DNA from 2 places in the Novilysobacter luteus genome. Region 2 is predicted to be linked to the other one. Evidence: predicted binding sites of a transcription regulator. Region 2 holds the regulator's gene; the other holds the start of a gene.

Region 1 (15,693 bases), 560 kb from region 2:
CCGATGCGCGCCCGAATGCTCCCGCTCCTGCTGTTCTGCGTGGCGCTGTGCGCGTGCAATCAGACGCCGCCGGTCGAGGAACCGGTGATCATCGAGGCCACCAGTGGTGACGGCGAGACCAACTACGGCGCGGTCTCGGTCGACGAGCCGCCGGTCCCCGAGCCCCCTGCGGACCTGGCGACCACCACCGACTGGCCCGAGGCGATGCTGGAATCGGGCGAGGCGAGGATCAGCTGCGAAGTCGACTACGAAACTTCGGGTGACGGCGCGACCCTGTCCGACCTGGGTTTCGAGCCGATGTCGGAGACGATGGCGCCCTGCCAGGAGACTGGCGTCCTGCGGCTGAGCTACTCGGGCAAGGTCGCGACCGATTTCGTCACGCTGGTGGAGCGCGTCGGGGTGATGGCCGATCGGATGGGTCTTCGCAACCGCATCCTGGACATCGATTCGAGCGGCGGCCAGGTGGAAGCCGCGATCCGGGCCGGCGACCTTATCGCCGAGGCCGGCTGGACCATCTGGGTGCGCGAGGATGCGGTCTGCCACAGCTCGTGCGTGCTGGTGCTGGCCGGCGGCGACAACCGCCTGATCTCCGGCAAGGTCGGCGTGCACCGGATCATCCGCCTGCAGTCGGGCGCGACGTCGCGCGCGGAGCTCAGCCAGGAACTGCAGGAGGTCCACGCCAACATCGAGCAGTACCTGGCCCGCAACGGCGGCGCGGTGGCCCTCGCGGACATGATGATGACGGTGCCCAACCGCAGCCTTCGCCTGCTCACGACCCACGAGCTGGAGGAGTTCGGCATCGTCGGCATCAATGCTGCGCAGGACGACCTCGACCGCATCCGCCTCGCGCGCAAGTGCGGTGAGGACTTCGTGCGTCGCCGCGACAACTTCTTCCGCAGTTTCGACCGCAAGTGCGCGCGCCAGGACGAGAACCTGGACGCGATGAACACCTGCGGGCTGGAGCTGCGCGAGCGGTTCGGCTTCCCGGACGGCAAGTGCCGGTTGGACAGTCCATTCTCGGAGTTCGACCAGGCCATCCACGCCTCGACCTCGCAAGCCTCCGACGCCGACGCGGACAGCACGCCCGCCGGTTGAGCGGGCGTGCGGAGCCTGGCTACTCGTCCGCGGCAGTCGTCCCGGCTGCCTCGCCGGCTACGGGCTTGCCGTCAGCTCCCACCAGGTGCCATTGGCCGTACTTGTCGCGGACGTTCATGCCGTTGGTACGACCCGCACCCACGTCGCCCGCGTACCGGTAGAGCGGGTGGCCGTCGTAGGTGACCTGGACGGACCCGTCGCCGCGGTTGATGGTCCCCAGCATCGTCGCGTCGACTCCGTCGCCGGCGCTCGGCGCCACTTCGGCGGCGAGGGCCGGTGGCCAGGCTTCGATGCAGTGGTCGACGCAGCCGCTGCCGTCGGCATCGCCTTCCAGGAAGTACAGCGCGCTCCCGGCTCCGTTCACCAAGTACGGACTCGACGCCCCGGCGGTCGCGGCGGAGACCGTGTTGGCGTCGGGGCGGTCGACGCCGCTCTGCGTCGCCACCTGGCCGGTGCCTTCTACAGTCCCGCCGGCGGTGCTGTCCGGCCCGGTGCCGGGCGGCGTCGCGGGTCCACGCTCGTCGCCGGGGATGTCGTCAGCGGCGGCCTGCTGGACATCGTCGGCATCGACGTGGTCGGCCGCGTCCTGCGCGCACCCGGCGAGCATCGAAAGCACAAGCGCGATTCCCGCCACGCTGGCACGGCCGGCACGGAAACGGGTGTTCGGCGATGGGGTCGGTTTCACCGCTGCTCCTTTGGCCTTGAGGCCTTTGTCATGGATCAGACGATCAATAGGCGCTGCGGCGTTAAGCGAGGGTTCCCGGTTCGTGCAGTGGACGTGATGCCGCGTTTGACAGCGGGGTAACACCGGCCGGCGTAGTTTCGCGCTTGTCAGGAACGCGAAGCAAAGGGCTGAGGTCCGGCGCGAGCGTCCTGGCACGGAAGGCTCAGACGGCGCTCGTTCCTTGTCCGCCTCTGGGCCTTCTTCATGTCGGAACTTTCCACGTCCACGCTCTCACCCGGCGTCGACGCGGCTCCGGCAACTATCGACCCACCCTTACCAGGAGTCGCGACATGACCCGATTGATCAAGAAGAGCGCTGTACTGGCCGTTGCCCTGGCGTCGACGTTCGCGCTGGCGGCGTGCGACGTCGACCAGACGCAGGAAGGCGAGCTGCCGGACGTGGACGTGGAAGTCCAGGACCCGGGCCAGGTGCCCAAGTACGACGTCGACGCCCCGGACGTGGATGTCGGCACCAAGGACGTCACCGTGCCGGTGCCGGACGTCGACGTGGAGCCGGCGGACGAGGACGAGAACGACGACCCGAATACCTGATCCGGGCATTCGACGAAAAGGGGCAGCCTCGGCTGCCCTTTTTCTTGCGCGTCGCTCGCTGCCAGTACCCGGAAGCGGGGCCGGTTTTTTCAGCCGACCTGCACCGTGCCGCGCCCGGCCCGCTTGGCTTCGTACATCTGGACATCGGCGCGATCCAGCAACTGCGTCGCGGTCTCACCCCGGCGGTACTCGCACACACCGGCCGAGAACGACAACGATCCGGCATCCATGAAAGGCAGGTGCCCGACGCGCTCGAGCATCCTCCACACCGTTGCCTCGGCCTGGGGCCCCGCGGTATCGGGCATCAGCAGCAGGAACTCCTCGCCGCCCCAGCGGGCGAGCACGTCGTGTCCGCGCAGCCCACCCACCGCGGTCATCGCGAACGACCGCAGCACCGCGTCGCCCGCCGCATGACCGTGGGCATCGTTGATGCGTTTGAAGTGGTCCAGGTCGATCAGCGCGATGCTGAAGCGGTGTTCGTGGCGTGCCGAGCGCGCCAGCTCACGATCGAGCAGCTCCTGCATGTGGCGCCGGTTGGGCAGCCCGGTCAGCTCGTCGCGGGTCGCCAGCCGCTGCACTTCCGCCAACGCCTCGGTCAGGGCCCGACGCTCCGACCGCAGCTTGCGTCGCAGCGATGACAGCCGCACCGCCACCAGCGACGTGGCCGGCAGCAGCACCACCAGCATGCCCAGGTTGACCAGGTCGACGTGCATCCCCGGCGCGTCGAGCGACCAGTCCCCGCCGGGCGACGGCCCATGCCGCAGCGCGATCGAGAACGACAGCGAGACGATGGCGAATACGGTCAGCCAGAGGATCCGTCGCCAACCCAGTGAGAATGTGCCGAAAATCAGCACGAGCAACAGCGGGAACAAGGCCGCGGTGCGCACCGGCCCACCCAGCACGTAGCCCCAGCAGGCTGCGGTCACGCCCAGCACGATCTGCGGTGCAGTGAGCGCGGCATCGTGGAAGCGTGCGCTCCAGCCGCTGCGCAGCGCCACGTACAGCACGGCCAGCATGGTCCCGACGAACGTCGCCCACGGCAGCATCGATGCGTCCGGCGCCACCCACCCCATGCCCATCGCGAGACCGAAGACGGTCCCGCAACCGATGTAGACGGCCACCGTGATCAACCATTGGGTGGTCCGGATCCGGAGCCGTGGGTCGCCTCCCAGCACCCGGTCGCACAGCACCCGGTCGCACAGCACCCTGTCGCACAGCTTCCGGGCACGCTGCCGCCCGGGCCCCGCGATTCGGGCGCCCGGCGGTTCGGCAACACGGTTCTGTGAGTCCAAGGGACGCTCGCGGGAGTGGTCGTCCCTGTTAACGGCAGCCCTGGCGCGCACTTGAGGGGTAATTGTTGGCGATCGGACGGGCGGTGGAATCGGGGTCCCGGCGGCTTCACGCGGGCGCGCCGGACGCGTTGCTAGCGTCTTCGTGTCCGATTCAGGAGCGCTGCGCCATGACTCGTCGCCACTTTTCCCGGGAAACCCCGTTCCGGCTGCTGCTGGCCGTCCTGCTCACGTTGCTGCTGGCCGCCTGTGCCACCGGGCCGCGCGTCAGTACCGACGCCGACCCGACCGTGGACTTCTCCGCCTATCGCACGTACGCATTCTACGAGCCGATCGCGATGGAGCAGTCGGGCTACACCAGTTATCTCTCCGACCGCATCAAGCAGTCTGTCCGCCGCGAGATGGACGCACGCGGCTACCGCTTCGATCCGGCCGACCCCGACCTGCGGGTCAACTTCCAGGGCTATATCCGGGAAGAGCGCGACGTTTACAACGTGCCACGCAGCGACGTGCAGTACTTTTACAGCTATCGCGCCCGCAGCTATTTCGCCGTGCCCGTCTGGTATGACGAAACGCGCGTGCGCCAGTACACCGTCGGCACGCTCACGGTCGACCTGGTCGACGCCGAGCGCAACCACCTGGTCTGGACCGGCGACGCGATCGGCCGGGTGACCCAGCGCACCGCCCAGGAACGTGCCGCGTCGGCGGATCAGGCGGTCGCCGCGATCTTTGCCCGGTATCCGTTCGTGGCCGGTTCGGGCGCGGTGCTGCCGTAAGTCCTAGCCGTCTGCGCCGAGCAGCACCACGGCCGCGAGCAACACGAAACCCAGCACCGCGGCCAACGCGTGGACGATCACCAGCCACGCGGGCAGCAGCAGGTTGTTCCACTTGTAGCGCAGGCTCAGCACCGCGCCGCCGCCCGCCGCGACCAGGAACAGCAGCAGCGCCAGCTGGGCCATCGCGGGGACACCTTCGGCCAGTGCCGCGTAGGCCAGCAACGTGAGTCCGGCCGCGGCCAGCAGGCCGTGGAACATCGCCAGCCACGCGGGTGGATTGTGCTTGCCGGCAAACCGGATGCCCGCCATGGTCACGCCGCCCAGGGCGGCAACCAGGAACAACAGGACGGAAACCTGCAGCATCGACGCGACGTCCATAACGAAGTCCTCCGGAGGAACACTCCCCCGGCGGCGGATCCCCCGGGGTGCCCGGGGACGTTAGGTTGGCGCCGGTGAGCGCGACGTGTTCATCGCGCGTTCGGACTCGTCAACGCAGCTGGCTGTCCTTGCTGCCCCGCCGGTTGTAACCGGAGGCCCCCAGCTCCTCGCGGTCGTGCGCTTCCTGGCAAGCCAAGCACAGCCGCACCCCGGCAACGGCCTTACGCCTCGCCTCGGGGATAGTGGCGTCGCACTCCTCGCAGTGGGTCAGTCCGGGACCCTCGCGCAGTTGGCTGCGGGCCCGCTTGATCGCGTCCTTGACGGTCGCATCGATCTGGTCCTGTACCGCGCCGTCGCCTGCCCAGCCGGTCGCCATGGCATTCCTCCGTGTTTTCACGTGCATTGGGAGGATATCCCGGACGGCGTGAACACCGGCCCCGTTATCCTTGTCGGCCCCTTGCGCCCGGCGATACCCGATGACCGAACGACTGCCCCCGTGGATCCAGGAATGGCTGACCGTGGTCGTGCCGCTGGGACAGGTGTTGCTGATCCTGCTGGCCGCTTGGCTGCTGCGGGCGGTGACACGGCGCGTGGTCGACCGTCTCTGCACGCGACGCGGTTTCCCGCCCGAACTGGCCATCGCCGGTCGACGTGTCATCGGCTTCCTCATCTATGCAGCCGCGCTGCTGCTCGTGCTGGAGCGCCTGGGTGTCTCCGGTACCGTGCTGTGGACGGCGTTCACCGGGTTCGCGGCGGTTGGCGCGGTGGCGTTCTTCGCGGCGTGGAGCGTGCTGTCCAACATCTTCTGCACGGTACTCATCCTGACCACCCGGCCGTTCCGACTGTATGACCACATCGAGATCCTCGAGAACGGCGAAAAGCCCGGGCTGAAAGGTCGCGTCATCGACGTGAACCTGGTTTACACGACCCTGCAGGAGCATCGCGAGGACGGCTCCGACACCGTGCTGCGGGTGCCCAACAACCTCTTCTTCCAGCGCACTGTGCGTCGCTGGCGAACCGCACCGGCGCCGCCACAGACGTCGGCCGGCGAGCCCCACAGCGAGTTCGCGGGCTGACACACTCCCGTACGCGCCGCCATCGCCATCACATTTCCACGCGGCGTTTCGTCCCGCCCGCCCGGATTCAGCACCTCGCCGTCGCGTGCGCGTTAGTCTTTGCGCCGCAATCGGTGCCCCGCCCTCCTTTCGAACGAGACAACCCAGATGATCCGACCCGCCACTCTGCTCCTTGCCGCTATCGTCCTCGCCTCGGGCCCGGTGATGGCCTCCAGCTTTGGCGGTACCTCGGCCGGCGCATCCTCGGCGGGGTCGTCGGGCAGCTCGGGAAGCACCTCGGGCGACGACAAGGTGGTGCTGCAGGCACGCGACGACGCCGCGAGCTTTGTCGCCAGTGACGGGCGCATCCGCGGCGCGCAGCTGGAAGCGGCGCTGATGAGCCTGCGCGAGCGCCACGCCGACGCCCGCCTGGCCAGCGACATGGAGCTGGCACGGGCGATCCTGGCGTTCTGATCCGCACCTCAATGCGCTGGGCGCGCGCACTTGCGCTGGTGCCCTTGCTGGCTGCGGCCGGACTGGTCCATGCCGGTTCGGCCGCCCGCCCTGAAACCGGTCCCGCGGCTGGGTTTGAGCCCCGCATCGACCCGTCACTGAGCGCTGCAGAAGTCGCCGCTACACGCGACCTGCTTGCCGCTGCGACACGGCCCCTGCCCGATCGTTGGCTCGCCTCACTTGGAAAGGTAGAGGTGTACTGGAAGGACCTGCCCGAAGACGTTCACGGGCGGGCGACCGCCTCACGGATGCTGCTGGACCGGTCCCTGCTCGACGGCTGGATGGCACGCCCATCGGGCGCCGGCAGCAGCCACCCCGCCACGCGCGCCGCACTGGCCGCGGTGATCCACGAACTGGCCCACTTCCACGACCGCAGTTCGACTGGCGGGCTCTCGCGTGACCCGCGCCTGCTCGACCTCGCCGGCTGGCAGGTGAGTCCCGCCCGGCTCGGCCTGCGGCATCCGGACAATGCGTTCACCGACCGCAGCCCGGACCGCTACGAACTCCAAAGCCCGGTCGAGTACGTCGCGGTCAATCTCGAGCACTTCGTGCTGGACCCGCAGTACGGTTGCCGCCGCCCCGCCCTGCACCGGTATTTGGTGGCCCACTTCGGGGGCGGCCCGATGCCGGCAATGTGCCCGCCGGGCCTGGTGTTCCTGCAACCGGGGCGTGGCCAAGCCGACAGCACGCTGCAGCTGGACCCGCAGCGCGTGTACGCGGTCGATTACCTCCTGGCCGAAGGCAACGACCGCCTGATGAGCCGGTGGGGCCACAGCATGCTGCGGCTGGTGGTGTGCGCGCCCGGCCGAGCGCCTGGCCCGGATTGCCGCCTCGACCTCGACCACCACATGGTGCTGTCGTTCCGCGCCTTCGTCGACGACGTGCAGATCTCGAGCTGGCGCGGGCTTACCGGCTCCTACCCCTCGCGTCTGTTCATCCTGCCGCTGGCGCAGGTGGTCGACGAGTACACACGGATCGAGCTCCGCGGGTTGCAGTCCATCCCGCTGGACCTGGGCCCGGCGGAGATCACCGGCCTGGTCGAGCGTGCCGCGCAGCTGCACTGGAGCTACGACGGCGACTACTTCTTCGTCAGCAACAACTGCGCGGTCGAGACCTTCAAGCTGCTGCACGACGGCGTACCGCGGCTGGCAGGCGAACCGCTCGCGAGCATCACGCCGACCGCGCTGCTCCGCCGGCTGGTCGCGTCGGGCATCGCCGACACCACGGTGCTTGATGACCCGGCCGCAGCGCGCCGGAACGGCTACTACTTCGAGGCGGCCGACACCCGCTACCAGGCGATGTTCGAGGTCGCCCGCGGCGTGCTCGGGTTGCCGCAGTCGCGCGTGCAGGACTGGCTGGACTTGTCGCCCGAAGAACGGTCACCGTGGATCGCGAAGACGGACATGCGTGCCGCGGCGGCACTGTTGCTGCTTGAGAACGCCGCGCTGCGCCGGCACGAATTGCTTGCGCGCGACGAACTCAAGCGGCTGCTGTCCCGCAGCGGTGGTCGATGGGACGATAAGGCGGCACGCAGTCGCGACGCGCTCCGGCAAGTCTTGGACCTGGAAGGCCTGTTGAGCCGGCCGGCGCAGGTGCTGGCCCGGGCCGGGGTCGGTTCCGGCTACGGCCTGCCCCAGGCCCGCGAGCGCGAGGTCCTCGCGCGGCTCGGGCCCGGTCTGGCGACCTCGTGGCGGGAACGCAGCGAACAACTGCGCGCGGAGGCACGGAGCTGGCTGTCGCCCAGACGTCGTGCCGCCATCGCGGGCGCAGAGGCGAACATCGAGGAACTCGGCGACCGGCTGGGGCGGCTCCATCGCGAAGGCGATGGCTTCAGGTTCGACCGGTCGTAAAACGCACTAGCCGTTCGGCGTCTCGGACGGCGAGGACTGCGTCTGGGAGGGGTTGGCGGCCTCCTTGGCGGCCTGCTTCTTGGCCTGCTTTTCGTCCTGCTTCTTCTTCTTGGCGATCTCGCGCTGGCGCTTCTCGAACGAGTAATTGGGTTTTGCCATGGGCTCTTTATCTCGGTGGGGAGGCCCCCAGTCTAGACCGTGTGGGCCGGTTACCGGGTCCGGGGCCTAAAGCGCTTCCGAAACCACCGGGCTGGCGGGCGGGTTTCCGGCCGGGTTTCCGGCCGCCTTTCGGCGGCGCGCACGCTTGTTGCGGTACATCGCCGCATCAGCCGCCGCCAGCAGCGACGAGGCATCCGACCGCCCGTCATGCAGCACCCAGCCGACACTGCCACGGATGCGCAACTCCACTCCGTCGATGCTGCGCGGATGGCCCAGCGCGGCCACGACGCCCTGCGCGATCGCCGGCATGTCGGTGCTGCCGTGGCGCAGCGACTCCAGCAGCACCACGAACTCGTCGCCACCGAGCCGCGCGATGAGGTCACCGGCGCGCAGCCGGCCGCTGAGGGCCGCCGCGGTCTCGCGCAGCACCGCATCGCCCATGGCGTGGCCGTGGGTATCGTTGACGGCCTTGAAGTCGTCCAGGTCGAGGAACAGCAGCGCGAACTGTTCGGGCCGGTCGTGTCGGCGGCAGGCCGCGTCCAGCCGCTGAAGGAATTGCGTCCGGTTGGGCAGCCCTGTCAGCGCGTCGTACAGCGCGGCGTCCTGGTACTCGCGTGCCTGTGCGCGGGTCGCTTCCAGCGAGCTCTCCAGCCGGGCCAGCAGCCGCGCGTTGTCCTCCAGCGCGACCTGCCGGCCCAGTGCGCCGCCCAGCGCGTTGCCGATCAGCGCGACGGCCTGCGCATCGATGCCGTCGAACGCGCATGGCACGCTGGAGCACACCTCCAGCACGCCCAGCACCTGGTCGCCGAACCGCAGCGGCGTGGCAATCAACGATTCCAGCGAACACTGCGCGCGTGCCGGTCCCTCCATGCGCGGGTCGGTCAGGGCGAAATCGCTGTGCAACGCCTGGTGCGAAGCCAGGCATGCGCGCGCCAGGGTCTGGCCGTCGCCGAACGCGGCCCGGTCCACCCGGCGCATCTGGCCGCGCGCCGACGCGACCCGGAGCGCTCCGTCGCCTTCGGCCATCAACACAACGGCACCGGTGGCGCGGGTCAGTTCCATCACGGTCGCCGTGGCCTCGCCGAGGAACGACCGCGTGTCGCCCGGGTGCTCGGCGATGCGCACCAGGGCGTCGACCACGCTCCGCAGGCGGAGATACTCGCTCCGGCCATGCGCCTGGCTGCTCCACGAGACCATCCGCGGCTGGGGTTGCTGCCCGGGGGTTGCGACCATCGAAAACCGACCTGCCACTGCTTCCATCAAACCCCGATGGTCGGGCCGCGACGGTAAAGCGCCGGTGATTTGGCCGATGGAAAAGAGTGACGCGTGACACGACTCGGGGATCGAGTGCGCTGCCGGCAGGAAATCTCGATAGATGCACCCGCCGGACAGGCCGGTTTCGCCGCGGCCGGTCGCAGGCCGCTAGCCGCTGCAGCCCCCGCAGCAGATCGACGGCAGCTGGTGGATGTCGCCCGGCGCCAGCACCAGTCCGGCCCCGGACAGGACCCCTGCGAGTTCGCCGGCGTCGAGTGCCGCGGCCACGCGCAGGGTGCCGTCGGGGTCGATGTCGACCAGCGCGGCCGGGTCGATGTCGAAGATCGCGCCTTCGATTGCAGCCAGCGCAGTCTGGACGTTGCGGGCCGTCACATGGAATTCCATGGTCACCTCCTGACGAGCGGGCCTGCCGGCCCTGTGTGAATGCTCGCGCACGCAGCGCGGGACGGCCCTGACCCGGGTCAAGCGCGCCCGCATCGGGCCCTGCTGGCCCGCGCCCCCTACACTGGCGGACCACCCGCCCGCGACCACGCCATGCCCGACGCCGATTTGCCCGCCCCGACCCGCCTCGACAAGCGCGTCGCCGACCTGACCCGTTGCTCGCGCGCCGACGCCCAGCAGTACATCGCCGGCGGCTGGGTGTCGGTGGACGGCCGGGTGGTCGAGGATGCGCAGACGCCGGTCACCAACGAGGTGGTCGAGCTGGCCCCTGGCGCCCGGCTGGAAACGGCCGAGCCGGCCACGATGCTGCTGCACAAGCCGGCAGGCATGGAAACCGCCGCGACCCCGGCGCTGGTGACGCCGGCCACGCGCGCGGACGCGGACACATCGGGGCTGCGCACGCTGCAGCGGCACTTCCAGCACCTCACCCCGTTGATGCCGCTCGACGCCGAGGCCAGCGGGCTGCTGGTGCTGAGCCAGGACGGCCGCGTACGCCGGCGCCTGACCGAGGACTACTCCTCGATCGAACAGGAGTTCATCGTCGAAGTCGAAGGCGAACTGTCGCCGTGGGGGTTGCCACGCCTCGCGCACGGGCTGTCGTACGAGGGCCGGCGGCTGCCGCCCTGCAAGGTCAGCTGGCAGAACGAGATCCGCCTGCGGTTCGCGATCAAGGACGTGCGGCCGGGCCAGCTGCGGCACATGTGCAGCGAGGTCGGGCTCGGCGTCGTCGCGATCCGGCGCATCCGCATCGGCCGCGTCGCCATGGGCAAGATGCCGGTCGGCGAGTGGCGCCACCTGCCGGCCGGCGAGCGCTTCTAGCCGGCCTCAGTCGTCCTCGGCGGCGGCTTCGCGCCCCTGCTGGCGGATCAGTGCTTCCTCGCGCGCGTCGTTGATCGCCTCGCGCACGCTGTCCAGGTCGACCCGGCGCTCGTCATGCACGAACGTGCCGGTCAACACGCTGTCGGGCCGCAGGTCGCCGGTTTCGAACAGCGCCCACATCTCCTCGCCGTACCACGTGTCGAACAGCTCGGGGGCGAAGCGGCCCAGGTACGCGGTGAGGTTGTTGACGTCGCGCAGCAACATCGTGCGCGCCGCATTGTTGCCGGCGGCGCTCACCACCTGCGGGAAGTCGATCACCACCGGGCCTTCGGGACCGACCAGCACGTTGTACGGCGACAGGTCGCCGTGGATCAGTCCGCTGCACAACATCCGTACCACCTGCCGGACAAGCACGGCGTGGAAGTCGCGCGCCTGCTCCGCGGGCAGCTCCACCTCGCCCAGCCGCGGGGCCGCGAACCCCTCGGCGTCCGTCACCAGCTCCATCACCAGCACGCCGTTGAAGTAGCCGTGCGGCTCGGGCACGCGCACGCCGGCGTCGCGCAGCTGATACAGGGCGTCGACCTCGGCGTTCTTCCAGGCGGCCTCCTGCTGCTTGCGGCCGTAGCGGGTGGCCTTGCCGATCGCACGGGCCTCGCGGCTGCCGCGCACCTTGCGGCCCTCCTGGTACTGCACGCGCTGCTGGAAGCTGCGCTGCGCCATGTCCTTGTAGACCTTCGCGCACCGCACCTCGTTGCCGCTGCGCACCACGTAGACGGCGGCCTCCTTGCCACTCTTGAGCGGGCGCAATACCTCGTCGATCACGCCGTCGTCGATCAGCGCCTGCAGGCCGTTGGGGGTCTTCATGGAGTCCTTGCGTGGGGACCGGGGCACAGGCCGCCGGCTCGGGCCGCGTATCTTCGCAGGCCCGGCGCCGCCGCGCTCAGTCCACGCCGTGCCGCAGGCGCTCCCAGATGGCGGGGGTCGAAGCCGAACGCGGCTCGACCACGGCCAATGCGGGCAGCGCGCACGACGGATCCAGCCTCCCCTGCCGCGACAGCAGGGCCAGGCTGCCGGCCAGCCGCCCGAAGCGCAACGAGCGCCCCAGCGCGCTCATCGCGGCCGCGTCTTCCAGCGCCTGCTCGTCCAGCGCCTGGATGATCCGGCCCGACAGTTCCCACTTGCGCGCCAGCCGGCACGCGGTCGGCGCCGCCCGTTGGTCCAGCAGGCCCGCCGCGAGCGACGCGTTGGCCACCAGGCCGCGCTGGCGGGCGTACTGGTCGCGCACCACACGGGTGACGATGGTCGCGCCCAGCCCGTGCAACAGCCCCAGCAACTGCGCGGCGAATGCGTCGTCGCGCTCGACCAGCTTGGCGTGGTCGGCCGCGGCGGCCGCCGACAGCAGCGTGTGTTCCCAGGTGACCGGCGCGAAGCGGGCGAAGACACCGCCGCCGGCGCCCATCACCGGCTGCACCAGCACCGCCGCGATGATCTGGCGGATGCCGTCGGTGCCGACCAGCGCAACCGCCCGCTCGATGCTCTCGACCGGCTTGGACTGGACCCGGTACAGGGCGCTGTTGGCGTAACGCAGCAGGTTGCCGGCCAGCGCCGGGTCGCGCGCGATGATCGCCGCGATGGCCTTGCCCGACGCGTCGGGGTCGTTGACCTTGCGCATCAGTTGCGGCAGCAGGTTCGGCCGGCGGGGGGTGTAGTGCGGGCGGGCCTCGATGTGCTCCAGCACCTCGACCGTCCCTGCCACCACCTCGGCGTGGCCGGGGCGCATAACCACCGGCTTGCCACCCAGCGCCACCGCGTGGAACCGCCCCAGCAGGTCGCGCGCGAGCACTGCGGGGTCGGCCGCATCGACCGGAACGGCAGGGTCGGCCGCGTCCTCCACCGGCTCGGAATCGTCACCGTGAACGGGCGAAGCGGCCGTCGTCGCCCGGAGCACCGCCGGCGCGCGACGCAGGTGCCACCAGCCCGCCGCCACCGCAAGCAGCGCCAGCACGATGCCCGCGACCACGCCCATCTCCGATCCGCCCATGCCGCCCATCGCTTCCCCTTCGGCCGTCCTGTCCATCGATCCCCGGCCATGCAGGCACGTGGGCACGCCCCGATAACGGCCGCCGCGCTAGAACCTGAAGCGCCGCAGGAGACCTGCGCCCTCTCCCCCCAAACAAGCGAGGCACCCATGCCCACACCACAGGAACTCGAAGCCCGCCTCTGGAAAGCGCTCGACAAGGACCGCACCGTCATGCTCGGCGTCCACGAGGCCGATGGCCACATCCATCCCATGACGGCGCTGGTGGAGAACGAGCGCTCGCCGATCTGGTTCTTCACCTCGCGCGACACCGAACTCGCCCAGCAACTGGCGACGCCCCGCCCGGGCTTTGCCACCTTCGCCTCGAAGGACCACGAGCTGTTCGCGGTGATCAACGGCAACCTGCGCATCGACAACGACCGCGCGGTCATTGACCGCCTGTGGAACCCGTTCATCGCTGCATGGTTCGAAGGTGGCAAGGACGACCCGAAGGTCACTCTGCTGCGCTTCGATGCCGGCCCCGCGCAGCTCTGGGAAAACGAGAACAGCCTGCTGGCCGGGGTCAAGATGCTGCTGGGCGCCGACCCGAAAAAGGACTACCAGGACAAGGTGGCGGACGTCGACCTGCGCTGACGCCGGCGGGAACGAGCTCCACCGATCCGGCGGCACCTGACCCAGGTCAGGTGGCCGCCCCGGGGTGCCGCGTAGCATCCGGCCCAAAGACGGAGGCACGCATGCACGGCGAGTACAAGGTTCCCGGCGGCAAGCTGGTGGTGGTCGATCTCGACATCGACGCGGGCCGGTTGGCCAACGTCCAGGTCAGCGGCGACTTCTTCCTGCATCCCGATGCGGTGCTGGCGACCATCAACGCGGCACTGGAGGGGCTGCCGGCCGACGCGACCGAAGGCCGGCTGGCCACCGTCGTGCGGGACGCGCTGGCGCCGGGATCGACCTTGTACGGCATCACGCCGGAGGGAGTGGCGGTGGCCGTGCGCCGCGCACTCGAGGCGTGGCTGCCGGAGGCCGGGGCATGAGTGGCAGCAACTGGCGCGACCACGACTGGCAGCTGATCCACGCGCCGGCGCAACCTCCTGCCCTGCACATGGCACTGGACGACGTGCTGATGGACGAGGTCGGTCGCGGCCACCGCCCGCCCACCCTGCGCATCTGGGAATGGGCCGGCCCGGCGGTGGTGATCGGGCGCTTCCAGTCGCTGCGCAATGAGGTCGATGCCGACGCCGCCGAACGCCACGGCATCGAGGTGGTGCGGCGCATCAGTGGCGGCGGCGCGATGTTCATCGAGCCGGGCAACACCATCACCTACTCGATCGTCGCGCCAGACTCGCTGGTCGACGGCATGGGGTTCGAGCAGGCCTACGCATACATGGACGAGTGGGTGCTGGCCGCGCTGGCCGGCCTGGGCATAGACGCGTGGTACCAGCCGCTCAACGACATCACCTCCGCCGCCGGCAAGATCGCCGGGGCGGCACAGGCGCGGCGCGGCCGGACGGTCCTTCACCACGTGACGATGGCCTATGACATCGACGCGTCGAAGATGCTCGACGTGCTGCGCATCGGCCGCGAGAAGCTGTCCGACAAGGGCACCGCCAGTGCCGCCAAGCGCGTCGACCCGTTGCGCAGCCAGACCGGCCTGCCGCGCGAGGCGGTCATCGAAAAGATGCTCGAAACCTTCCGCGAGTGCCACGGCGGCACGGTCGACACGCTGAAGCCCGATGAGCTTCAGCGGGCCGAGGCGCTGGCCACGACCAAGTTCATGAGCCGGGAGTGGACGACGGTGGTTCCCTGAGCCCCTCGGGCTCGATCACCTCGCCGTCCTCCTTCGTAAAGGGCTCCGTCAGCGGCGGCAGGACCTGAAGCACCACTTCGGACGGCCGGCACAGCCGCGTGCCCAGTGGCGTTTCCACGAACGGCCGGTTGACCAGGATCGGCACCGCCATCATCGCGTCGATGAGTTGGTCGTCCGACAGATCCGGGTTGTCCAGGCCGAGCTCGGCGTACGGCGTGCCCTTCTTGCGCAACGCATCGCGGACCGAGAGCCCGGCCGCCGCGATCAGCCCGACCAGCCGTTCGCGCGACGGCGGGTCGCGCAGGTACTCGACCACCGTCGGCTCGATGCCGGCGTGGCGGATCAGCGCCAGCGTGTTGCGCGAGGTGCCGCAGTCGGGGTTGTGATGGATCGTCACCTTCATGGCCGGTCCTCAGCTGCAGGTCGATGTGGTGCCGCAACAGGCCTGACGCGCCGGTTGCACGGCAGGGGCCTCCACGGCGGTTGAAGGCGGTGCCGCTGCCGCACCCGAAGCGCTCGCCAGCGTCGCCGCCGCCAGGTCCCCCTTGCGCTCGCTGTAGCGGCTGGACAGGTAGTCGCTGTTGCCGCGCACCAGCAGGGTGAACTTGACCAGCTCCTCCATCACGTCCACCACGCGGTCGTAGTACGGCGACGGCTTCATCCGGCCGTTGTCGTCGAACTCCTGCCACGCCTTCGGCACCGACGACTGGTTGGGGATGGTGACCATGCGCATCCAGCGGCCCAGCTGGCGCAACGCATTGACCACGTTGAACGATTGCGACCCGCCGCAGACCTGCATCACCGCCAGCGTGCGGCCCTGGGTCGGGCGGACACCGGCCTGCTCCAGCGGCAGCCAGTCGATCTGGTTCTTGAACACCGCCGTCAACGTACCGTGGCGTTCCGGGCTGACCCACACCTGCCCC
Region 2 (15,693 bases):
TGATCTCGGTCTGTGTGGTCTTGGCGTTGTTGTCGAGCGCGATGTCGTCCAGCTGGTCCTGGACCTCCGCCATCTTGAGCAGCGCGGCGCCGCCGAGGACGGCCAGCAATGCGAGCAGGATGCCGAAGCCGGCAAGCAGGCGGGTGCGGACGGGATGGTTCTGCATGAAGCGGATCACGGGATCTCTCCGGAGTAGGGTCGGGCGGTGCGTGCGGAACCGACGACGCCACGGTTGTCGCGCTTCGTCTCGACCGTGATATCGGCGCGACCCGGGTCAACTGTTGTCCTTCCTCGCGGCGATTCGCGGCACTGTGATGCCCGTTCGCATCCACTCGCCGCGCCGCCGCGCCGCCGCATGACGACGAAGGCCGCGTCCTGGGACGCGGCCTCGCCGTTGCTTCAAGTTGTGGCCTGGCGCGGCGGTCAGAACTCCTGCCAGTCCTGGTCAGCCGTGGCCGGCCTGACGCTTGCGCGGCGGACCGGGCGTACCGGGGCGGCGGCACGCGCGGCCGGGGTGGTCGGCACGGGTGCCGGGGCCGGAGCGGCGACCGGTTGGGCCACCCGCACGATCGTCGCCGGTTGCAGGTGCTCCTCGTCGGCGGCGAGGCGGAACGCGGCGACCGCCTGGACCAGCTGGCCGGACTGCTGCTCAAGGCTGCGCGCGGCGGCCGAGGCCTCCTCGACCAGTGCGGCGTTCTGCTGGGTGCCCTCGTCCATCTGCAGGATCGCCTGGTTGACCTGCTCGATCCCGCTGCTCTGCTCCTGCGAGGCGGCCGAGATGTCGGCGATGATGTCGGTCACGCGCTTCACGCTGCCGACGATCTCGTCCATGGTCTTGCCGGCGCGGTCGACCAGCGCCGTGCCTTCCTCGACCTTGCCGACCGAATCGGTGATCAACTGCTTGATCTCCTTGGCGGCGTTGGCCGAGCGCTGGGCGAGGCTACGCACCTCCGAGGCGACCACCGCGAAGCCGCGGCCCTGTTCGCCGGCGCGCGCGGCCTCGACCGCAGCATTGAGCGCGAGGATGTTGGTCTGGAACGCGATGCCGTCGATCACGCCGATGATGTCGTTGATCTTGCGCGAGGAATCGTTGATCGCGCTCATGGTATGCACGACCTGACCGACGACCTTGCCACCCTGTTCGGCGACGTCGGCAGCCCCGATCGCCAGCTGGTTGGCCTGTCGCGCGTTGTCGGCGGTCTGCTTGACGGTGGACGTCAGCTCTTCCATCGACGAGGCGGTTTCCTCCAGCGACGCGGCCTGCTGTTCGGTGCGCTGCGACAGGTCGTTGTTGCCGGCGGTGATCTCGCCGGCGGCGGCGCTGATCGCATCGCTGCCGTCGCGGATGCGGCCGACCACCACTGCCAGCTGGCGGATCGCGCCGTTGGCGTTGCGCGCGAGCTCCCCGAACTGGCCGGGCAGGTTGGCGTCGGCGCTGCGGCTGAGGTCGCCGTCGGCGACCGCGCCGAGCAGCTGGCCGACCTCGTCGATGCCGTGGTCTGCGCTTTCCATCAGGGCGTTGAGGCCGTCGATCATCTCGCGGTACACGAACTCGAAGCGCGCGGCCTCGCCACGGCGGCTGAAGTCGCCGGCCACGGCGGCGTCGACCAGCGTCTTGATCTCGCTGTTGACCGCAAGCATGCGGGCCTTGACCTCGTCCACCGCCTCGGTGACGCGCGCCTTCTGCCCGGGCAGCCGCTCGATGTCCTCGGACAGGTCGCCGCGGCCATACGCATCGACGATCGCCACCACCCGGTTCTGCAGCTCGATGTGCGAGCCGACGAGGGTGTTGATCTCTTCGGCCATGGTGCCGAACGAGCCGGGGAACGCGGCGCCGTCGAGGCGCTCGTCGACGTCGCCGGCCTGGTGTGCATTGAACAGCGACCGCTGGGCATCGGCGAACCGACGCAGGTTGGACACCGCGTTATCCAGGCTGGCGGCGATGTCGGCCAGTTCGTCCTTGCCGTCCACCCGCACGCGCTCGGGGAACTCGCCGGCGCCGACCGACTCGGCCACGCGACGGATGTGCTGCAGCGACAACCGGGTGCCGCGGATGAAGCCCAGGAACAGGTAGGCGGCAATCAGCAGCGTGGCGAGCGTGAACAGGGTGATCAGCCACAGCCGCAACTGCAGCGCGTTGATCTCGGCGGTGATCGCGTCCGAAAGACCGTTGTTGGCGCCGATCAGGGCCGCGGTCAGTGCCACGCGGGTGGCTTCCTCGCGCGCGGCCATCGCACTGACGGGTTTCTCCGGCATCGGCGCGTCGAGGATGTGCTCCTGGATATAGGCGGTCTGCTTGTCCACCGCAGCCAACGCGGTCTGCAGGCGCTGGCCGACCTTGGCCTCAAGCTCCGGCATTGCCAGCGCGGCGTTGGCGACGTCCAGCGTCGCGCGCTTTCGCAGGAAGTCCTGCATGTTGCGGGTAATCGCCAGCGTTGTGCGGTCATCCACCCAGATGCTGCCGGCGCCGAGCACGACCATCGAGATGGCGGCCTGTTGCGAGGTGTATTCGGCCAGCGTCGGCAGCCACTCGGTGGCGACGCTGCTGGTGTAGAGCGTGCCGGATGCGTTGGCGCGCGACAGGCCCGAGACGTCGGCCATCAGCCCGATGACCTCGCGCAGTTCGGACGCGGCCAGGTCGCGCGCTGCGGCGGCACTGGCCACGTCGGGATGCTCACCCTTGGCGGCCTGCCAGGCAGTCTCGGCCTCGTCGAACGAGGCGGCCAGGGCATCCGACGGCGGCAGGTTGGCCAGCGCCCACTGCTTGGCAGTGGCCAGGTCCGACGACGCCGCGGAATGGGCCGTCTCGATTTCGGCGTCCGCCACGTCGTCACCGGCACCCTTGCGCACCATCAGCTGCCGGAACAGGTGCATCGACTGCATCGAGCGGTGCAGGCGCGCGATGGGGGCGACCGTCTCGCGTTGCAGGCGCGCATCGGACAACTGGGTCGCGGCGTTGACGATGACCATGCCGCCCAGCACGACGCACGTCACCGTGAAGGCGGCGCCGATCACCATGGCCTTCTGCCCGAAGCGCAACCGCGCCATCAGGCGGGTGGCTGGCGCAAGCGCCTGGTCGAGCAGGGAAGGGGGTGCGCGGTGTGACATGGAAACCTCGGCAATGGTGACCGCTGGCTGGGTCGACTACCCGACCATCGGCCTGCGCCGGCGAAACTTTAGGTTGCGGCGAGGCGGCGGACCGGGGCGGAACACCCGGCGGCGTGTTGCGCCTGAACGGGAGGCATTCGGCAAGCGTGGTGCTCGTCACAGTTCTGCCGCGGCTCGCACAAGTTCCCGCATTCGCGGCCGATGGAAGGGGCAACCCCCAGGCAGTTCCCTTCAAGGAGTCATCCCCATGTTGCGTTCGTTCTTCGTCGCCGCGCTGGCCGTGGCATTCGTCGCCCCCGCCTTCGCCTCCCCCGACCTCAAGCCGATCAAGCGGGTCGAGCCCGAGTACCCGGCCGAAGCCGTCCGCGCCGGTACCCAGGGCTTCGTCGAGGTCGAGTTCTCGGTCGACGCCGCCGGCAAGGTCGAGAGCGTCTCGGTCGTCAACGCCCAGCCGGCCCGCGTGTTCGAGCGCTCGGCGGTGGCCGCGGTCAAGAAGTGGTCGTTCGCTCCGGGCGGCGGTCGCGGCAAGGTGCGCCTCGACTTCGCGCTGTAAGGGCACGATGCCGCCGGGCAACCGGCGGCCTTGCGTTGCGACAAAAAAAAACGCGCCTTCCGGGGCGCGTTTTTCGTTTCGTGGATCGTGCGGTCAGGCCGCCAGCGCCTCGGCCACCAGGCCCATCTCGCTGCTGCCCATCAACCGCTCGATGTCGAGCAGGATCAGCATCCGCTCGTCGAGGGTACCGATTCCGGTCAGGAACTGGCGGTCGATGGTCGCGCCCAGCTCGGGCACCTCGCGGATCTGCTCGGCGGACAGGCGCACCACGTCCGACACGCTGTCGACCACGATGCCGACCACGCGGTCGGCGACGTTCAGCACGATCATCACCGTGAGCGGGTTGTAGTCGGCGGCCAGGCGGAACTTCAGCCGCATGTCGATCACCGGCACGATCACGCCGCGCAGGTTGATCACGCCCTTGATGTACTCCGGTGCGTCGGGCAAGCGGGTCACCGCGTCGTAGCCGCGGATCTCCTGCACCTTGAGGATGTCGACGCCGTATTCCTCCTCGCCCAGGGCGAAGGTCAGGAACTCGTTGCTGGCACCGTCGCCGTCCAGGCCCGGTGTGGGCTGGCGGGTCATCGAGTCGGGGCGGAAGCTGCTCATGGTGGGTCCTTGGTTGCGGTCCGGCGGCGCTCAGGCGGCCGACGGGAGGGGATTGGACTGCGCCAGTCCGCCGGCGTCGACGATCAGCGCGACCCGGCCGTCGCCGAGGATGGTCGCGCCCGACACACCGGCGATGCGGCGGTAGTTGGCCTCGATGTTCTTGACCACCACTTGCTGCTGGCCGAGCAGCTCGTCGACCTCCAGCGCCAGCTTGCGGCCGTCGCTTTCCACCACCACCGCGATCGGCGCCGGGGTCGCGGCGTTGGCGGCGGCGCCAGCGCCAGCCGGGTGGGGCAGGCGGTACTGCTCGCGCAGGTTGACGAGAGGCAGGTAGTCCTCGCGCACCTTCAGCACGCGGGTGTCATTGGCGATCGTGCGGATCTCGCCCGGGCCGGGCTGCAGCGATTCGATCACCATGTTCAGTGGCAGGATGAAGACCTCGTCGCCGACCGCCACCGACATGCCGTCGAGGATCGCCAGCGTCAGCGGCAGGCGGATCGACACGGTGGTGCCGACGCCCTTCTCGCTGCGGATCTCGACCTGGCCACCGAGCGCGACGATGTTGCTCTTGACCACGTCCATGCCGACGCCGCGGCCCGACAGGTCGGTCAACGCGTCGGCGGTGGAGAAGCCGGGGTGGAACACCAGGTCCCAGACCTGGGCGTCGGTGGGGTCGGCCGGCACCGGCAGGTTGCGCTCGGCCGCCTTGCGCAGGATGCGCTCGCGATCCAGGCCCTTACCGTCGTCGCCGACCTCGATGATGATGTGCCCGCCCTGGTGGGCCGCGCTCATGCTGATGGTGCCGGTCTCGTCCTTGCCCGCGGCGACGCGTTCGGCCGGCATTTCCAGGCCGTGGTCGATCGCGTTGCGCATCAGGTGCACCAGCGGGTCGACGATCTTCTCGATCACGCCCTTGTCCAGCTCGGTCGCCTCGCCCCTCGTCTTCAGCCTTACCTTCTTGTCGAGCCGGGTTGCGAGGTCGCGCACCATACGCGGGAACCGGCTGAAGGCGAACTCCACCGGCAGCATGCGCACGCCCATGATCGCTTCCTGCAGGTCGCGGGTGTTGCGGTCCAGCTGCTCCAGGCCGCCCAGCAGCGCTTCATGTGTGTTCGGGTCCAGCCCACTGGACTGCTGGCGCAGCATTGCCTGGGTGATCACGAGTTCGCCGACCAGGTTGATCAGGGCGTCGACCTTGGCGACGGCCACGCGGATCGAGGTCTCGGCGTCGCTGGCGCGGCGCGCGGGCACGTCCGCGGCGTCCGCGCCGAGGGCGGGCGCGGTAGCCGCGGCCGCATCGTCGGCATCCGGTGCAGCAGCGGCCGCCTCCGGCTGGACCGCGTCGATGGTCAGCTCGCACTGGTCCTCGACCCAGGCGAACGCCTCGTCGATCGCACCGCGGGCGACGCTGCCGGGCAGCATGAGGTCCCACGCCAGGTGGGCCTCGAACGGGTCGAGTTCGGAAAACGGTGGCAGGCGGTCGTCCAGGCAGGTCGCGCCGAGCTCTCCGAGGCTTTCGAGCTCGCGCAGGATCCGCAGCGGGTCGTTGCCGCTCATGAACAGCGACGGCTCCGGGCGGAAGCCGATGCGCCAGTGGTCCGGGCCGCCGGCCGTCATTGATGCGTCGGAACCGCCCGCGGCGCCGTCCACCGTTTCCGGCGACGCGCCGGCGAGGATCCGGTCCAGCCCGGCGCGCGCATGCGCGAGGGCCGCGTGGTCGATCGCGCCGTCACCGTCGCCGTCGCCCTGTTCGGCGGCGGCGAGCAGGCCACGCAGCACGTCGACCGCTTCCAGAAGCACGCCCACGGCGCTGCCGTCCAGCACGCGCTGGCCGCTGCGGGCCTGGTCGAGCAGGGTTTCCAGCAGGTGGGTCAGGTCGGTGACCCGGCCAAAGCCGAACGTCGCCGCGCCACCCTTGATCGAGTGCGCGGCGCGGAAGATGACGTTGACGACGTCGGCGCTGGCGCCACCGGCCTCCAGTCCCAGCAGGCCGGACTCCATCGCGTCGAGGCCTTCGCGGCTCTCCTCGAAGAACGCGGCGTGGAACTGGGTGATGTCCATGGCGCCGGGCTCCCTCAGCCCAGGACCTTGCGGACCGTGGCGAGCAGCTGGTCGGGGTCGAACGGCTTGACCAGCCAGCCGGTTGCGCCCGCGGCCTTGCCTTCCATCTTCTTGTCGCCGCCGGACTCGGTGGTGAGCATCAGCAGCGGCGTGAACTTGTAGTTGGGCAGCTGGCGCAGCTGGCGGATGAGCTCGATTCCGTCCATCCGCGGCATGTTGACGTCGGTGACGACCGCGTCGAACGACGCGGTGCGGGCGATGTCGAGCGCGGCCTGGCCGTCTTCGGCCTCGCGCACGTTGAAGCCGCCCGATGACAGTGCGAACGCGACCATCTGCCGCATGGAGGTGGAGTCGTCGACGATCAGTAGGTTGGCGCTCACGCGGGGTCTCCGGAGGGTGTATCTACGCCGAGGCTGGCGGCGAGCGCGAGCGAACGCGCGGCGTCGGCCAGGGTCGGCGAGGCGAGGGTGACGATGGTGCTGCGGCCCGCCGCGGCGCGGTCGCGCACGAAGGCGTGCAGCAGCTGCAGCCCGGCCGCGTGCACGCGCCGTACCTGGTCGCCGGCCAGCTGCACCGGCGCGTCGTCCTCGAGGTGCGGCAGCAGCGTGGCCTGCAGTTCGGCGACGTGCTCGATGCCGAGGTCGGGTTGCAGCGACAGTTGGGTCATGGTGGCGGGCGTCGGGCGGCGGGATGTCGTGAGGATTAACGGCGGTGTTGTGGCGGACTTGAGGGGAACGCCCCGTTCGGGCGGCTTACGCGAACAGCGCGTTCGCATCCAGCAGCACGACCGGACTGCGGCCGATCCGGGCGATCCCGAGGATCGCGCCGGCATCGCTGCCCGACAGCGGCGGCTCGATGTGCTCGCGCGCCAGCGTGGCAACGTCCTCGACCGCGGTCACCAGTACGCCGATCAGCTCGTCGTCGCGTTCGACAACGACGATGCGCGACTGCTCGCTTTCGACCACGTCGGCGCTGCCGAGCCAGCGGCCCAGGTCGAACACCGGGACGATGCGCCCGCGCAGGTTCATCACGCCGAGCACGGCCGGCGGGGCGTTGCGCATCGCGACGATCGGTGCCACGCGGACCACCTCCTGCACGCGGAGCAGTTCGAATGCGTAGTGGTCACGGCCGATGCCCAGGCGCAGCCAGCGGCCGGAACCCGAAGGTCGCGCCAGCCGGTGGGGTACCGTGGCGGACGCATCGGGCGAGGTGTGCCGCGGCATGTCTGCCGGGGCCTGTCGCGCGGCGGACGCAGGTGGGGGCTGCTCTGCAACGACGGGCGCGGCGACCACTGCGGGCCCGGGCGCGGGGTGTGCCGCAGCCGGCGCGGTCATCGCGATGCCGGGCATCGCAGGCAGGGCCGCGACATCGGCGACGTCGCACAGCAACTCGTCCAGGTAGGCATCGACCGCCAGGGTGGTCATGCGGCCTCCTGCTGCCGCGGCATCGCGGCAAGCAGCCAGTTGAGTGCGGAGCGGTAGGCGTCGGCGCCGCGCCCGGTGGGCAGCTCGGCCGCGGTCAGCGTGGCGGGGTCGCGCAGCCGAGTGTCCATCGGGATCGCCTTCGGCCAGACCCGGCCCTCGTACAGCTCGTGCAGCCGGTCCAGGCTCTGCACGCCCGAACGGGTACGGCGGTCATACAGCGTCGGCAGCACGTGCCGCGGCAACGGCCGCCGGCGCGAGCGCTCGACCATGTCGGCGGTGCGCAGCATGTCGGCCAGGCCGTGCAGGGCGAGCGGATCGGTCTGGGTCGGCACCACCAGCCGGTCCGCCGCCGCCAGGGCATTGACCATCAACAGGCCCAGCGTGGGCGGGCAGTCGAGCACGGCGTAGTCGAAGTTGGCGCGGGCGGCATGCAGCGCGCGGCCGATCGACAGGCCGAGCCCGGCCTGGGTCGCGCCCCGGCGCTCCAGCGTCGCCAGCGCCGGCTGCGCGGCGACCAGCAACAGGTTGTCGATGGCGGTGCCGCGTGCGAGCGAGCGCAGCTCGGCGGCGCCACCCGTGTTGAACAGGTCGTGGCTACCCGCCGGCGGCGGGTCGGTCGGCACCGCGAACGCGCGGGTCAGCGAGGCATGCGGGTCGAGGTCGATCAGCACCACGCGGGCGCCATCGGCGGCGAGGCCGCGCGCCAGGCATAGCGAGGTGGTGGTCTTGCCGACGCCGCCTTTCTGGTTGGCGATGGCCCAGGTCTGCATGTCAGGGGGCTCCCAGGGCGCTGCCGCCGGCCGCGGCGTCGGGCAGCGGGAAAAGCGGTTGCACGTCGCTGGCATCGGCCATCACCGGCGGCATCCGCTCGGTGACGGCATCGGGGCCCTGCGGCGCGGCGAGGATCACCAGCAGCACGCGGCGGTTGGCGTTGCGACCCTCGGCGGTGGCGTTGTCGGCAACCGGCTGGTGCTCGCCGAAACCGACCACGGCCAGCCGCTCGGGGCCGACACCGGCGCCGATCAGCTCGTGCACGACGCTGCCGGCGCGCGCTGCCGACAGCTCCCAGTTGGACGGGAACTGCACGGTGCGGATCGGCTGGTCGTCGGTATAGCCCTCCACGCGCACGGCGTTGGGCTCGTCGCGCAGCACGCCGGCCAGCCGGCGCACGGTTTCGGTTGCCACCGCGCTGGGTACCGCGACGCCGCTGGCGAACAGGATGTCGCTCTGGATCTCGACCTCCAGGAAGGTCTCGCTGCGACGCACCGTCACCAGCTTGCGGCGAACCAGGTCCGACAGCGCTTCCTGGATGCGCTTTCCGATCGACTGCAGCTGCTCGGCGCGCCGGCTCTGCGGTCCCTCGGCCGCCTGCATCGCGGCGGCCGTGGCGCGGGCCGTCTGCCCGAAGGTCGGCATGTCGAGCACCTGCAGCATGCGCGGCGAGTTGATCGGGGTCGCGGCCGATGGCCCGGCCTTGGAATCGGGCGTCTGCATCGACGGACGGTCGAACGAGGAACCGCGCAGCTGGGTCTGGCCAAGCTGGATCGGCGAGATGGTGCGCGGCGCGCCGCCAAAGGCCGACGACAGCGAATCGGCCAGCACGCGGTACTTGCCCTCGTTGAGCGAGGAGATCGCGTACATGACCACGAAGAAGGCCAACAGGAGCGTCATCAGGTCGGCGTACGGGATCGCCCAGGCCTCGTGGTTCTGGTGCTCCTCGTGGCGATGGCGGCGACCCATGCGCGGCGCCTCAGTGGACGAAGCCGTTGAGCCGCGCCTCGATGTTGCGCGGGTTCTCGCCCTGGGCGATCGCGATCAGCCCCTCGACGATCATCTCGCGCTCCTGCGCCTGGTGGCCGATCAGGCCCTTGAGCTTGCTCGCGATCGGCAGCAGCGCCAGGTTGGCCAGGCCGATGCCGTAGATCGTCGCGGTGAACGCGGCGGCGATGCCGTGGCCGAGCTGGCTCGGGTCGGCGAGGTTCTTCATGACCGCCATCAGGCCCAGCACCGCGCCGATGATGCCCAGCGTCGGCGCGTAGATGCCCATCCCCTCGAACACCTTGGCGGCGGCGACGTCGCGGTCGGACTGGCCGTGCAGCTCGATCTCCAGCATCTGCCGGATCGCCTCGGGCTCGACGCCGTCGACCACCATCTGCAGGCCCTTGCGCAGGAACGGATCCTCCAGCGCCTGCACCTCCGCCTCCAGCCCGAGCAGGCCCTGGCGGCGGGCGGTGCCGCTCCACTCGACGATGCGCGAGATGATCGCGGTGCGGTCCTGCATCGGCGGCTGGAATACCCAGCGCACGATGCGCAGGGCACGCTTGAAGGTGTCCATCGGCGTCTGCACCAGGATCGCCGCGATGGTGCCGAGCACCACGATCACGAAGGCCGCCGGCGACCAGAGGCCGGACAGCCCCGCGCCCTTGAGCACGCTGCCGCCCAGCAGGGCGCCAATCGCCAGTACGGTGCCGATGATGCTGAGCCTGTCCATTGTCCGCGTTATCGGTTCGTGGGCCGGATTCTTGAGGTCGCCATCGCTCAGCGACCCCCGCGCACGCCGGTGCGGTACAGCGCGTCGACGTCGAGGATCAGCGCCATGCGGCCGTCGCCGATCAGGCTGGCGCCGGCGTAGCCGGCCAGCCCGCGCAGCGTCCGAGGCAAGGCCTTGATCACCACTTCCTCGCGCCCGCGCACGCTGTCGACCGACAGGCAGAATCGCTGCTCGCCGGACTGCAGCACCACGGCGGTGGAGTCGGCCAACGTCGTCTCGGGTACGCCGAGCCACCGCCGCAGCGACAGCAGTGGCACCGGCTGCTCGCGCAGGTCCAGCACGGTCTGGCCGTCGACCTGCATCGCCGCGCCGCGCTCGTGCGACAGCACTTCGACCACGCGCACCAGCGGCAGCGCGTAGACGTCGCCGGCCAGTTCGACCAGCAGGGTCGGCAGGATCGCCAGCGTCAGCGGGACGCGGATCTGGAAGCGGCTGCCGCGACCGGGTTCGGACTGGATCTGCACCTCGCCCGACAGTTCGCGGATCTTCGACTGCACCACGTCCATGCCGACGCCGCGCCCTGACAGGTCGCTGACCTCCGCGCGGGTGGAGAAGCCGGCCATGAAGACCAGCTGCAGGCACTCGTCGGGAGTGAGCCGTGCCGCGGCCTCGGGTTCTATCAGGCCCTTGCGCACGGCGCTGTCGCGGATCCGGTCGGGGTCGATGCCCGCACCGTCGTCGCGCACCTCGATGGCGACGTGGTCGCCTTCCTGCTGCGCGCTCAGCACCACCTGGCCCTGCGCGGGCTTGCCGGCGGCCAGGCGGTCGTCGGGGCTTTCGATGCCGTGGTCTATCGCGTTACGGACCAGGTGCACCAGCGGGTCCGACAAGGCCTCGACGAGGTTGCGGTCCAGCTCGGTCTCCGCGCCGATGACCTCCAGCTCGACCTTCTTCTGCAACTGGCGGGCGACGTCGCGTGCGAGCTTGGGGAACCGCGAGAACACGCGGCCGACCGGCTGCATGCGCGCCATCATCACCGCCGACTGCAGCCGCGAGGTGGCCGCGTCCAGCGTGGTCACCGCGCGGTCGAGTTCGTCGTCGCGCAGGCGCGGGCGGATCGTCTTGAGCCGGTTGCGCGCGAGCACGAGCTCGCCGACCAGGTTGACCATCGCGTCCAGCCGGCGCACGTCCACGCGGACCGTCGGGTCTTCCTGGTGCGCGGCGGCGGCGGGCTTGCGCGGCGCGGCGGGTGCAGCGGGTGCCGGTAGTGGCACCGCCGGTGGGCTGCCCGCGGTCGGGGAATCGGATACGGCCGACGTCCCCGGCGCGCCATCAGCCTGGATGCCGGGAATGCCGCCGTTGCCGTGCAGGCTGTCCAGCAGCGCTTCGAAGTCGAGATCGTCGATGTCGTCACCGCCGGCAGCCGGGCCGCTGGCGTCCGCCTGTGCCGTCGCGGTCGCCGATGCACCGGCACGCAGGGCGTCGAGCAGGCCCTGCGGCGCCGGCATCAGCACTTCGCCGGCGGCGACGCAATCGAGCAGGTCCACCAGCAGGTCGAGCGACTGCTGGGCACCGTCGAAGGCCTCGGCGTCGAGCGGCACCTCGCCGCTGCGGGCGGCATTGAGGCGGTCCTCGACCGCATGGCAGATCGCCACCATCGGCGGGAAGTCGAGGAAGCCGGCACCGCCCTTGATGGTGTGGAAGCCGCGGAACACCGCATTGAGGCATTCGCGGTCGGCCGGGCTGCGCTCCAGCGCGACCATCTGCTCGCCCAGCTGGTCGAGGATCTCGCGCGCCTCGATCAGGAAGTCCGCGCAGATATCGTTGCCGGTGTCGTCTTCAAATGCAGCATTCATGGCCTGCCCCCTGCCGCCGTAGGAGCGACGTCAGTCGCGAACCACTGACAACCGGATGGACGGCGCCAATCCAGGACGCGCACGATGGCCGCCCCCGCGATCGTCGCGGTGTCGCGGCGTACCTCAATGGTTCGCGGGTCGCGACTGACGTCGCTCCTACAGGAATGGGTGCGGCGGCGCATGGGCGTCAGAGTCCCAGCGAGGACAGCAATTCGTTGGCGTCGTCCTGGGTCGCCGGGGCGGCGTCCAGTCCGGCGATCGACGGGCCATTGCCGCGATTGGACAGGTGCAGCGGCTCGCTCGGGCCGGTGACGTCGCCGAGGCCTTCCTGCACGGCGCGCACCAGCTCGACCACGCGCAGGATGATCTGCCCGGTGAGGTCCTGGTACCCCTGCGCGGCGGTCATTTCCGACAGCCGCTCGCGGATGCCGGCAATGGCGTCGACCTGGGTGGCGTGCCCTTCCTGCAGCTTGCCAAGCAGGCCCGAGCATTCCTGGATCAGGTCCAGGGTGCGCATGCTGGCGGTCTCGGTGAGGGTCACCACGTGCTCCAGGCGGGCGCAGGCGTCCGGCAGCGAGCCGTGGCCGGTGTGTTCGGCGGGGCCGCCGAGCGCCAGTTCCAGCTCGCGCGCGATCCGCGCCAGGCCCTGCACGAACGGCTGCGTGCGCCACTGGATCAGCTCGTCCACGTTGGCCCGCCAGCCGGCATGGTCGTCGTGCTCGAGCGCCCACAGCGCCGCATGCAGGCGCCGCGTGATCAGCTGGCGGTCCTGCACGGGGATGGCCGTGGCCGGCGAACCGGCATCGGTGCTCACGCCGCGCTCTCCAGCCGCTCCCAGATCTTGCCGAGCTTGTCGCCCAGCGTGGCCGCGGTGAACGGCTTGATCACGTAGCCGTTCACGCCAGCCTGGGCGGCCTCGATGATCTGCTCGCGCTTGGCCTCGGCCGTCACCATCAGCACCGGGGTCTTGGCCAGGGTGGCGTCGGCGCGGATCGCCTTGAGCAGGTCGATGCCGGGCATGCCGGGCATGTTCCAGTCGGTGATCACCAGGTCGAACGGACCTTTGCGCAGCTCGACCAGCGCGCTGGTGCCGTCGTCGGCCTCGGTGGTGTTGAAGAAGCCCAGGTCGTTGAGCAGGTTCTTGACGATGCGGCGCATGGTCGAGAAGTCGTCGACGATGAGGATCTTGATGTTCTTTTCCATGGGTCAGGCTCGTGCGGGTGTTCGGGAATGGGGGGCAGCGGCGCAGTCAGACGTCCTGGTCGAGCTGGGCTTCCTCGCGCCAGTCGCCCAGGCGCGCGCGCAGGCGCAACATCGCCTGGCCGTGGATCTGGCAGACCCGCGACTCGCTGATCGACAGCACCGCGCCGATCTCGCGCAGGTTGAGCTCCTGCTCGTAGTACAGCGACAGCACCAGCTGCTCGCGTTCGGGCAGGTCGCCGATGGCGCCGCCGAGGGCTTCGCGGAACGCGGAGTGCTCGAACTCGCGCGCCGGGGTCGCGTTGGCGGTGGACGCCAGCCGCGGCTCGCCGTCGTGCTCCTCCAGGTGCGCATCCAGGCTGATCAGCTGGCCGCGCGCGGCGTCCTCCAGCATGCGGTGGTACTCGTCGAGCGATACCTCGAGCCGGGCGGCGACCTCCTGCGCGGAGGCGGCACGGCCGGTGTCCTGCTCGACACCGCGGGTGGCGGCGACCACGTCGCGGTACTTGCGATGGACCGAGCGCGGCACCCAGTCGCCACGGCGGATCTCGTCGATCATCGCGCCGCGGATGCGGATGCTGGCGTAGGTCTCGAACGCCGCGCCCTGGTCGGCCTGGAAATTGCGACCGGCGTCGATCAGGCCAAGCATGCCGGCCTGGATCAGGTCGTCGACCTCGACGCTCGCCGGCAGGCGCGCGGCGAGGTGGTGGGCGATGCGGCGCACCAGCTCGCCGTGGCGCTCGACGATGAGCGCGGTGTCGCTGGGCTGGTGGGCGCGGTAGGCGGCTGCGGCGGTGCTCATGCGGCGGCACTCCGGGACGGTTGCGCGATCAGGCGCTCCATGAAGAACTCGACGTGGCCGCGCGGGCCCGGCGGGCTCTGCCACTGGCCGGCACGCCGGGCGATGTCGCGGAACGCGGCCGAGGCGGGTGCCGACGGGAACGCGTCGACCACCGCTTCCTGCCGCTGCACTGCGCGGCGCAGCCATTCGTCGCGCGGGATCGCGCCCAGGTAGTTGAGGGTCACGTCGAGGAACTTGGAGGTGACGCGCTGCAGCTTGTCGAACAGCTGGCGCCCCTCGGCCGCGTGCTGCACCTGGTTGGCGAGGATCTGCACCCGGCTGACGCCGCGGTCGCGGCTGAGCACCTTGATCAGCGCGTAGGCATCGGTGACCGAGGCCGGCTCGTCGCAGACCACCACGATCACGTCCTGCGCCGCCTGGCAGAAGGTCAGCACGCCGTCTGCGATGCCGGCCGCGTTGTCGACCACCATGGTGTCGATCGGCACGTCCAGCTGGCTGAAGGCGTGCACCAGGCCGACGTGCTGCTGCGGCAGCAGCTCGGTCATGTGGCGCTTGCCGGAAGCGGCCGGGACGATCCACATCCCGCCGGGGCCTTCAAGCAATGTGTCGCGCAGCTCGCAGCGACCGGCCAGCACATCGGCCAGGGTGAAGCGGGGCGACAGCCCGAGCATCACGTCGACGTTGGCCAGGCCCAGGTCGGTGTCCAGCAGCAGGGTGCGCTGGCCGGCGTTCTGCAGCGACAGCGCGAGGTTGACCGAGACGTTGGTCTTGCCGACGCCGCCCTTGCCGCTGGCGACCGCGATCACTCTGACGGGAGCGGGGCGCACGGACTCCGGCGCAGCGCCGGGCTGCGTCGCCGGGAAAGCGGGATTGTGGTCAGGCGACGGCATGACGGTCCTCGGTGGCAAGGGGGTTATCGGCAGCACGGCGCAATTTCTCCAGTTGCAGCACGAGGCGGGAGGCGTCGGCGTGGGCGAGGTCGGTCGCGACCTGCTGTCCGGCGGTGGTGTAGGCCAGGCTCAGGCCGTTGCGGATCACGGTCGACAGCGCGGCGCCGAGGCGGCCGGTCTCGTCGAGCTTGGTCAGCACCACGCCCTCGGGCGTGGCCATGCGGTACCGGCGGACCACCTCGTTCATGTCGTGCGGGTGGCCATTGGCCGGCAGCACCAGCAGGCTGCGCACGTTGCGGGTGGCGCGCAGCCAGGTGATCTGGCCGAGCAGGGCGCGGTCGCGGGCGCCATAGCCGGCGGTATCGACCACCACCAGCGGGTAGTCCTGCAACTGGTCCAGGGTCTGCTGCAGCGCCTCGGGGCCGTTGGCCTCGCAGACGGTGATGCCGAGGCGGCGGCCGTGGGCGTGCAGCTGCTCGCAGGCGCCGACGCGCTCGAAGTCGGTGGTCACCAGCGCCACGTCGCGGGCCCTGTGGCGGGCGGCAAAGCGGGCGGCGAGCTTGGCCGCGGTGGTGGTCTTGCCGGCACCGGTCGGGCCGACCAGGGCGATCACGCCACCGTCGTCGATAGGCTCCTCGCGGCTGATGGTCAGCATCCGCGCCAGCTCGGCCAGCATCGGGGCATGCACCCGCGCCGGGT

What was found. Region 2 encodes FliA, which starts transcription of late flagellar genes. Its sites were predicted from a motif close to TAAAGTTTNNCNNNCNNNGGCCGATAA; they were not measured.
Region 1: KOD61_RS05865 (HDOD domain-containing protein) is a predicted target of FliA. The motif match lies at 13,039-13,065, and genes of this name have one in related genera.

The regions. Positions count from the first base shown of each region.
Region 1 is NZ_OU015430.1:1,253,751-1,269,443, reverse strand. Features, by position in the region: gene KOD61_RS05940 (COG3904 family protein) at 16-1,095, shown strand; gene KOD61_RS05935 (COG4315 family predicted lipoprotein) at 1,115-1,780, opposite strand; gene KOD61_RS05930 (hypothetical protein) at 2,110-2,370, shown strand; gene KOD61_RS05925 (GGDEF domain-containing protein) at 2,460-3,491, opposite strand; gene KOD61_RS05920 (DUF4136 domain-containing protein) at 3,830-4,435, shown strand; gene KOD61_RS05915 (hypothetical protein) at 4,439-4,813, opposite strand; gene KOD61_RS05910 (DksA/TraR family C4-type zinc finger protein) at 4,923-5,189, opposite strand; gene KOD61_RS05905 (mechanosensitive ion channel family protein) at 5,290-5,889, shown strand; gene KOD61_RS05900 (DUF2388 domain-containing protein) at 6,037-6,342, shown strand; gene KOD61_RS05895 (DUF7844 domain-containing protein) at 6,354-8,231, shown strand; gene KOD61_RS05890 (hypothetical protein) at 8,238-8,390, opposite strand; gene KOD61_RS05885 (sensor domain-containing diguanylate cyclase) at 8,457-9,623, opposite strand; gene KOD61_RS05880 (hypothetical protein) at 9,813-10,049, opposite strand; gene KOD61_RS05875 (rRNA pseudouridine synthase) at 10,215-10,925, shown strand; gene KOD61_RS05870 (PA4780 family RIO1-like protein kinase) at 10,932-11,789, opposite strand; gene KOD61_RS05865 (HDOD domain-containing protein) at 11,866-13,002, opposite strand; gene KOD61_RS05860 (pyridoxamine 5'-phosphate oxidase family protein) at 13,114-13,596, shown strand; gene KOD61_RS05855 (biotin--protein ligase) at 13,698-13,997, shown strand; gene KOD61_RS05850 (lipoate--protein ligase family protein) at 13,994-14,770, shown strand; gene arsC (arsenate reductase (glutaredoxin)) at 14,736-15,173, opposite strand; gene arsH (arsenical resistance protein ArsH) at 15,183-15,693, opposite strand, start outside.
Region 2 is NZ_OU015430.1:695,111-710,803, forward strand. Features, by position in the region: gene KOD61_RS13075 (methyl-accepting chemotaxis protein) at 1-166, opposite strand, end outside; gene KOD61_RS13080 (methyl-accepting chemotaxis protein) at 424-3,108, opposite strand; gene KOD61_RS03195 (energy transducer TonB) at 3,356-3,661, shown strand; gene KOD61_RS03200 (chemotaxis protein CheW) at 3,755-4,246, opposite strand; gene KOD61_RS03205 (chemotaxis protein CheA) at 4,301-6,331, opposite strand; gene KOD61_RS03210 (response regulator) at 6,346-6,711, opposite strand; gene KOD61_RS03215 (STAS domain-containing protein) at 6,708-6,998, opposite strand; gene KOD61_RS03220 (chemotaxis protein CheW) at 7,084-7,755, opposite strand; gene KOD61_RS03225 (ParA family protein) at 7,752-8,525, opposite strand; gene motD (flagellar motor protein MotD) at 8,527-9,495, opposite strand; gene KOD61_RS03235 (flagellar motor protein) at 9,506-10,246, opposite strand; gene KOD61_RS03240 (chemotaxis protein CheA) at 10,294-12,102, opposite strand; gene KOD61_RS03245 (protein phosphatase CheZ) at 12,290-12,916, opposite strand; gene cheY (chemotaxis response regulator CheY) at 12,913-13,305, opposite strand; gene KOD61_RS03255 (RNA polymerase sigma factor FliA) at 13,352-14,104, opposite strand; gene KOD61_RS03260 (MinD/ParA family protein) at 14,101-14,994, opposite strand; gene KOD61_RS03265 (flagellar biosynthesis protein FlhF) at 14,981-15,693, opposite strand, start outside.